DNA from 2 places in the Ectobacillus sp. JY-23 genome. Region 2 is predicted to be linked to the other one. Evidence: a T-box and tRNA genes for the amino acid it is inferred to sense, from the RefSeq annotation. Region 2 holds a T-box; the other holds one or more tRNA genes.
What was found. The T-box of region 2 lies ahead of ileS (isoleucine--tRNA ligase). A T-box ahead of a tRNA ligase gene usually reads a tRNA of that ligase, here a tRNA-Ile.

Region 1: it has a tRNA-Ile gene. The T-box ahead of ileS (isoleucine--tRNA ligase) is inferred to sense a tRNA for this amino acid. The anticodon was not compared.

Annotation. Positions count from the first base shown of each region.
Region 1 is NZ_CP095462.1:2,476,151-2,480,277, forward strand. It holds rRNA gene MUG87_RS12705 (16S ribosomal RNA) at 1-1,418, shown strand, start outside; tRNA gene MUG87_RS12710 (tRNA-Ile) at 1,505-1,581, shown strand; tRNA gene MUG87_RS12715 (tRNA-Ala) at 1,597-1,672, shown strand; rRNA gene MUG87_RS12720 (23S ribosomal RNA) at 1,732-4,127, shown strand, end outside.
Region 2 is NZ_CP095462.1:1,212,251-1,216,377, reverse strand. It holds gene MUG87_RS06265 (YggS family pyridoxal phosphate-dependent enzyme) at 1-399, shown strand, start outside; gene MUG87_RS06260 (cell division protein SepF) at 413-856, shown strand; gene MUG87_RS06255 (YggT family protein) at 863-1,126, shown strand; gene MUG87_RS06250 (YlmH family RNA-binding protein) at 1,137-1,901, shown strand; gene MUG87_RS06245 (DivIVA domain-containing protein) at 1,983-2,486, shown strand; T-box leader at 2,538-2,748, shown strand; gene ileS (isoleucine--tRNA ligase) at 2,800-4,127, shown strand, end outside.

The DNA of each region.
Region 1 (4,127 bases), 1.3 Mb from region 2:
GCCTGTAAGACTGGGATAACTTCGGGAAACCGAAGCTAATACCGGATATGTTTTTGAACTGCATGGTTCAAAATGGAAAGATGGCTTCGGCTATCACTTACAGATGGACCCGCGTCGCATTAGCTAGTTGGTGAGGTAACGGCTCACCAAGGCGACGATGCGTAGCCGACCTGAGAGGGTGATCGGCCACACTGGGACTGAGACACGGCCCAGACTCCTACGGGAGGCAGCAGTAGGGAATCTTCGGCAATGGGCGAAAGCCTGACCGAGCAACGCCGCGTGAGTGATGAAGGCTTTCGGGTCGTAAAACTCTGTTGTCAGGGAAGAACAAGTACGAGAGTAACTGCTCGTACCTTGACGGTACCTGATTAGAAAGCCACGGCTAACTACGTGCCAGCAGCCGCGGTAATACGTAGGTGGCGAGCGTTATCCGGAATTATTGGGCGTAAAGCGCGCGCAGGCGGTCTTTTAAGTCTGATGTGAAAGCCCACGGCTCAACCGTGGAGGGTCATTGGAAACTGGGAGACTTGAGTGCAGAAGAGAAGAGCGGAATTCCACGTGTAGCGGTGAAATGCGTAGAGATGTGGAGGAACACCAGTGGCGAAGGCGGCTCTTTGGTCTGTAACTGACGCTGAGGCGCGAAAGCGTGGGGAGCAAACAGGATTAGATACCCTGGTAGTCCACGCCGTAAACGATGAGTGCTAAGTGTTAGAGGGTTTCCGCCCTTTAGTGCTGAAGTTAACGCATTAAGCACTCCGCCTGGGGAGTACGGCCGCAAGGCTGAAACTCAAAGGAATTGACGGGGGCCCGCACAAGCGGTGGAGCATGTGGTTTAATTCGAAGCAACGCGAAGAACCTTACCAGGTCTTGACATCCTCTGACAACCCTAGAGATAGGGCTTTCCCTTCGGGGACAGAGTGACAGGTGGTGCATGGTTGTCGTCAGCTCGTGTCGTGAGATGTTGGGTTAAGTCCCGCAACGAGCGCAACCCTTGATCTTAGTTGCCAGCATTCAGTTGGGCACTCTAAGGTGACTGCCGGTGACAAACCGGAGGAAGGTGGGGATGACGTCAAATCATCATGCCCCTTATGACCTGGGCTACACACGTGCTACAATGGACAATACAAAGGGTTGCGAGACCGCGAGGTGGAGCGAATCCCATAAAATTGTTCTCAGTTCGGATTGCAGGCTGCAACTCGCCTGCATGAAGCCGGAATCGCTAGTAATCGCGGATCAGCATGCCGCGGTGAATACGTTCCCGGGCCTTGTACACACCGCCCGTCACACCACGAGAGTTTGTAACACCCGAAGTCGGTGGGGTAACCGTAAGGAGCCAGCCGCCTAAGGTGGGACAGATGATTGGGGTGAAGTCGTAACAAGGTAGCCGTATCGGAAGGTGCGGCTGGATCACCTCCTTTCTATGGAGACATCAATGAACGCTGTTCATTGTATGAAAAGACGTTCTCTGTTTTGTTTAGTTTTGAGTGTTCAACTCAATAAGTATGGGCCTATAGCTCAGCTGGTTAGAGCGCACGCCTGATAAGCGTGAGGTCGATGGTTCGAGTCCATTTAGGCCCACCATACTTTCTGAATAACGGGGCCTTAGCTCAGCTGGGAGAGCGCCTGCCTTGCACGCAGGAGGTCAGCGGTTCGATCCCGCTAGGCTCCACCATGTTCTTTGAAAACTGGATAACAATACAAGTGTAATTCAAAAAGTGTAAACTTTTTAATGGTTAAGTTAGAAAGGGCGCACGGTGGATGCCTTGGCACTAGGAGCCGATGAAGGACGGGACTAACACCGAAATGCTTCGGGAGCTGTAAGTAAGCTATGATCCGGAGATCTCCGAATGAGGAAACTCACCATTCGTAATGGAATGGTATCCTTATCTGAATACATAGGGTAAGGAAGGCAGACCCAGGGAACTGAAACATCTAAGTACCTGGAGGAAGAGAAAGCAAATGCGATTTCCTAAGTAGCGGCGAGCGAAACGGAATTAGCCCAAACCAAGAGGCTTGCCTCTTGGGGTTGTAGGACGCTCTATACGGAGTTACAAAGGAACGAGGTAGACGAAACGGTCTGGAAAGGCCTGTCATAGAAGGTAACAACCCTGTAGTTGAAACTTCGTTCCCTCTTGAGCGGATCCTGAGTACGGCGGAACACGTGAAATTCCGTCGGAATCCGGGAGGACCATCTCCCAAGGCTAAATACTCCCTAGTGACCGATAGTGAACCAGTACCGTGAGGGAAAGGTGAAAAGCACCCCGGAAGGGGAGTGAAAGAGATCCTGAAACCGTGTGCCTACAAGTAGTCAGAGCCCATTTACGGGTGATGGCGTGCCTTTTGTAGAATGAACCGGCGAGTTACGATCCCGTGCAAGGTTAAGTTGATAAGACGGAGCCGCAGCGAAAGCGAGTCTGAATAGGGCGACATAGTACGTGGTCGTAGACCCGAAACCAGGTGATCTACCCATGTCCAGGGTGAAGTTCAGGTAACACTGAATGGAGGCCCGAACCCACGCACGTTGAAAAGTGCGGGGATGAGGTGTGGGTAGCGGAGAAATTCCAATCGAACCTGGAGATAGCTGGTTCTCCCGAAATAGCTTTAGGGCTAGCCTCAAGTGTGAGAGTCTTGGAGGTAGAGCACTGATTGGACTAGGGGCCCCCCTCGGGTTACCGAATTCAGTCAAACTCCGAATGCCAATGACTTATTCCTTGGGAGTCAGACTACGAGTGATAAGATCCGTGGTCAAAAGGGAAACAGCCCAGACTGCCAGCTAAGGTCCCAAAATGTATGTTAAGTGGAAAAGGATGTGGAGTTGCTTAGACAACTAGGATGTTGGCTTAGAAGCAGCCACCATTTAAAGAGTGCGTAATAGCTCACTAGTCGAGTGACTCTGCGCCGAAAATGTACCGGGGCTAAACATACTACCGAAGCTGCAGATTGATACCAAAGGTATCAGTGGTAGGGGAGCGTTCTAAGGGCTGTGAAGTCAGACCGTAAGGACTGGTGGAGCGCTTAGAAGTGAGAATGCCGGTATGAGTAGCGAAAGATGGGTGAGAATCCCATCCACCGTATGCCTAAGGTTTCCTGAGGAAGGCTCGTCCGCTCAGGGTTAGTCAGGACCTAAGCCGAGGCCGACAGGCGTAGGCGATGGACAACAGGTTGATATTCCTGTACCACCTCTTTACCGTTTGAGCAATGGAGGGACGCAGGAGGATAGGAGATGCGCACCGCTGGTCGCGTGCGTCTAAGCAGTTAGGCTGATGAGTAGGCAAATCCGCTCATCGTAAGGCTGAGCTGTGATGGGGAAGCCCGTATGGGCGAACTCTCTGATTCCACACTGCCAAGAAAAGCTTCTAGCGAGGTAAAAGGTGCCTGTACCGCAAACCGACACAGGTAGGCGAGGAGAGAATCCTAAGGTGTGCGAGAGAACTCTGGTTAAGGAACTCGGCAAAATGACCCCGTAACTTCGGGAGAAGGGGTGCTCTCTAGCGAGAGCCGCAGTGAAAAGGCCCAAGCGACTGTTTAGCAAAAACACAGGTCTCTGCGAAGCCGCAAGGCGAAGTATAGGGGCTGACACCTGCCCGGTGCTGGAAGGTTAAGGGGAGAGGTTAGCGCAAGCGAAGCTTTGAACCGAAGCCCCAGTAAACGGCGGCCGTAACTATAACGGTCCTAAGGTAGCGAAATTCCTTGTCGGGTAAGTTCCGACCCGCACGAAAGGTGTAACGATTTGGGCACTGTCTCAACCAGAGACTCGGTGAAATTATAGTACCTGTGAAGATGCAGGTTACCCGCGACAGGACGGAAAGACCCCGTGGAGCTTTACTGTAGCCTGATATTGAATTTTGGTACAGCTTGTACAGGATAGGTAGGAGCCTATGAACCCGGAGCGCCAGCTTCGGTGGAGGCGTCGGTGGGATACTACCCTGGCTGTATTGAAGTTCTAACCCGCGCCCCTCTATCGGGGCGGGAGACAGTGTCAGGTGGGCAGTTTGACTGGGGCGGTCGCCTCCTAAAATGTAACGGAGGCGCCCAAAGGTTCCCTCAGAATGGTTGGAAATCATTCGAAGAGTGTAAAGGCATAAGGGAGCTTGACTGCGAGACCTACAAGTCGAGCAGGGACGAAA
Region 2 (4,127 bases):
ATAGTCGACTATATCCATTCGCTTGACAGACTTTCACTGGCGGCTGAAATTCAAAAGCGTGCAACAAAACGGATACGGTGTTTTGTGCAAGTAAAGACTTCAGCCGAGGAAGCTAAGCAAGGAATTTCTCCAAGTGAAACGCTTGATTTTATTAAACAGCTCGCAATATACGATAAAATTGAAGTAGTTGGACTTATGACAATGGCGCCTTATACGGAGAACACAAATGAAATTCGCCATTGCTTTAGACAATTAAAAGAATTGCAATTGCAGGTGCAAGCTCAAGAGTTACCTCATGCGCCATGCCGCGAGCTATCAATGGGGATGTCAAACGATTTTTCCATAGCTGTGGAAGAGGGGGCAACGTTCATTCGCTTAGGGACTATTTTAGTGAAGTAAGGAGGAGACAGATATGAGTTGGTCAAAGGTGAAATATTTTTTCTTTGACACACCAGAAGAGAGACAGCAGATGGATTACGGAATGGAGATGGAAGAAAAAATGGATGAAGAAATTCCGTTTACAAAAACGTTGCAAAAACAAAATGTAATTAGTATTGATAAAGGAAAAAGCGGTGCAAAAGTTGTGTTATTAGAGCCGCGTACATATTCTGAAGCTCAAGGCGTAGCTGATCATTTAAAAAGTAAACGTGCTGTTGTAATTAATTTGCAGCGTATGCCAACGGACCAAGCACTTCGCATTGTTGATTTCTTAAGTGGCACTGTATATGCTATTGGTGGCGATATTCAAAAGCTAGGTATTAAAACATTCATCTGCACACCTGAAAATGTGGATATTGTCGGTGCAATATCAGAACTGCTTGGTGATGAAGAACATTCTAATATAAAAAGGTGGTAAGGTTAGATGGGATTGCTTTCGTCTGTACTTCTCACGATATTTCAAGTGTATTACTATGCACTAATCGTGTACATTTTACTTTCTTGGCTGCCAGGAGCACGTGATTCGGCATTTGGGCATTTTCTAGCTCGTATTTGTGAGCCGTATCTAGAGCCGTTTCGTCGTTTTATTCCGCCGCTTGGTGTAATTGATATTTCTCCAATTGTTGCTATTATTGTGCTTGGCTTTGCTCGAGATGGCCTTAGACGATTGTTGTATATGATTTCGTAGGGGATAAGAGATGAGTATTTATGATCATTTTCGACCGGAGGAAGCTGTATTTGTTGATCGCGTAATAGAATGGAGAAACAGTGCAGAGCAGTATTATAAAATGAAGTTAACTGACTTCTTAGATCCGCGTGAGCAGCAGATAATCGACGCCTTAATGCCGGACGAAGCAGTCCGGTTTTACGGCGGTGCCAATGGGACAGAGAGAAGGCGAGCGCTCATATTACCTCCGTATTACGAACCAAACGTAGCAGATTTTCAAATAGAAGTGTTGCGTATTCAATATGCTACTAAATTTTTCTCCATTGAGCATCGCCAAATGCTTGGGGCACTGATGTCGCTTGGACTGAAGCGAGAAAAGTACGGTGATATCTTCATCGGTACAGATGAAATATATTTATTTGTTGCGAAAGAGATTGCGGATTATATTATCATGAATTTGCAATCTGTTGGAAAGGCGAAGGTTAGTGTTTCATCTGCGGAAGGGCAACGCATTATTTTACCTGCAGAGGAATGGACAGAAAAAAACGGCACCGTTTCGTCGTTACGTGTTGATGCTCTTCTTGCTGAAATGTTCAACATATCTCGTCAAAAGACGCAGCTATTGATTAAAGGCGGTCTCGTAAAAGTAAACTGGAAGGTGGTAGAACAACCATCATACGAATGCTTTAATGGTGACGTTTTGTCAGCAAGAGGACACGGGAGAGCAAAAATTTTATCGATTGATGGCAAATCAAAACGAGATAAATGGAAAATTATGTACGGTTTATTAAAATAACCAGGGAATAAGCAGGAATACGGCTGGTTTTGTCGAAGTATACATTAACTTATATAAAACAAACAACTGGAGGTGGCGTCTGTGCCTTTGACACCATTGGATATTCATAATAAAGAATTTAGTCGTGGTTTTCGCGGCTATGATGAAGACGAAGTAAACGAGTTTTTAGATCAAGTAATTAAGGATTATGAATTGGCGCTTCGCGAGAAAAAAGCGCTAGAGGAGCAAGTAGCGGAACTTGAACAAAAGTTAGGTCATTTTTCCAGCATTGAAGCCACTCTTAATAAATCCATTGTAATTGCACAAGAAGCGGCAGAAGAAGTGAAGCGCAATGCACAAAAAGAAGCGAAGTTGATTGTGAGAGAAGCAGAAAAAAATGCTGATCGTATTATTAATGAAGCATTAATGAAATCCCGTAAAGTTTCATTTGATATTGAAGAATTAAAAAAACAGTCCAAAGTATTCCGTAGCCGCTTCCGCATGCTGTTAGAAGCGCAACTTGATATGCTGAGCAATGATGACTGGGACAAACTTCTTGAGCTTGAGGATGAAACAGCGTTTTTAAAACAAGAGGAAACGTTGTAAGCTTGACGTTTTCATCAGAATTACATATAATTCAATAACAAATATGTTTTGATAAAAACGAGGATAGGGACAAGTACTTCTTTGTATCTTATAAAGCGAATCGAGGATAGTGAAAGCTCGAGATAAGAAAAAGAAGGAATATCACCCTGGAGTTCCCCGCTGAAATGCAGTAAGCGGAAGGCGTTCATTCACGTTACGAATACAAGGTGGACTGCTTGCAGTCTATTAGGGTGGTACCGCGGGAGACCTTCTCGTCCCTTTTTAGGGATGAGAAGGTCTTTTTATTTTGTCAAAACGCTAGGAGGAACATTGCATGGAGTATAAAGACACATTATTAATGCCGAAAACAGAATTTCCGATGCGCGGCAATTTGCCAAAGCGTGAGCCGGATATACAAGCAAATTGGGCAGAGATGGACATTTATGAGAAAGTACAGGAGCGCACAAAGGATCGTCCATTATTTGTATTGCACGACGGACCACCGTACGCAAATGGCGACATTCACATGGGACATGCACTAAATAAAGTACTAAAAGACTTTATCGTTCGCTATAAATCCATGAATGGTTTTTGTGCCCCTTACGTCCCAGGTTGGGACACACACGGGTTACCAATTGAACAAGCGCTCACGAACAAAGGGGTAAAGCGCAAAGAAATGACAGTTGCAGAGTTTCGCAAGTTGTGCGAAGAGTATGCTTATGAGCAAGTAGACCGTCAACGTGAACAGTTTATGCGCCTTGGTGTGCGCGGGGACTGGTACAATCCGTATATTACATTGAAGCCAGAATATGAAGCGCAGCAAATTAAAGTATTCGGTGATATGGCGAAAAAGGGTTATATTTATAAAGGTTTGAAACCTGTATATTGGTCTCCGACAAGTGAATCTGCATTGGCGGAAGCTGAAATTGAGTACAAAGACAAAAAATCTCCATCTATTTATGTAGCATTCGATGTAAAGGATGGTAAAGGTGTACTAGAAGGTGACGAAAAGTTTATTATTTGGACAACAACACCTTGGACTATTCCTGCAAACTTAGGTATCTCTTTACATCCTGACTTAGAGTACAGCATTGTCAAAGCAAATGACAGCAAGTATATTGTTGCATCTGCACTACTTGAGGAAGTTACAAAAACAATGGGCTGGGAAGAAACGTCTGTTGTGAAAACAGTTAAAGGTATTGAACTTGAGCATGTAGTGGCGAAGCATCCACTATACGGTCGGGATTCGCTTGTTATGGTTGGCGAGCACGTAACAACAGATGCCGGAACGGGCTGTGTACATACAGCACCTGGACACGGGGAAGACGACTTCCAAGTGGGGCAGAAATACGGTTTGGATGTGCTTTGTCCAGTTGATGATAAGGGCTACTTAACAAATGAAGCGCCGGGCTTTGAAGGATTATTCTACGATGAAGCAAATAAACCAATTACGCAAAAATTAGAGGAAGTGGGCGCTCTATTAAAGCTGACTTTTATCACGCATTCGTATCCGCATGACTGGAGAACAAAACAGCCAATTATTTTCCGTGCCACTGCACAGTGGTTTGCATCTATTGATTCATTCCGTAAAGAGTTGATGGAAGCAGTGCAAGAAACAAAATGGGTACCTGCATGGGGAGAAACACGTTTATTCAACATGGT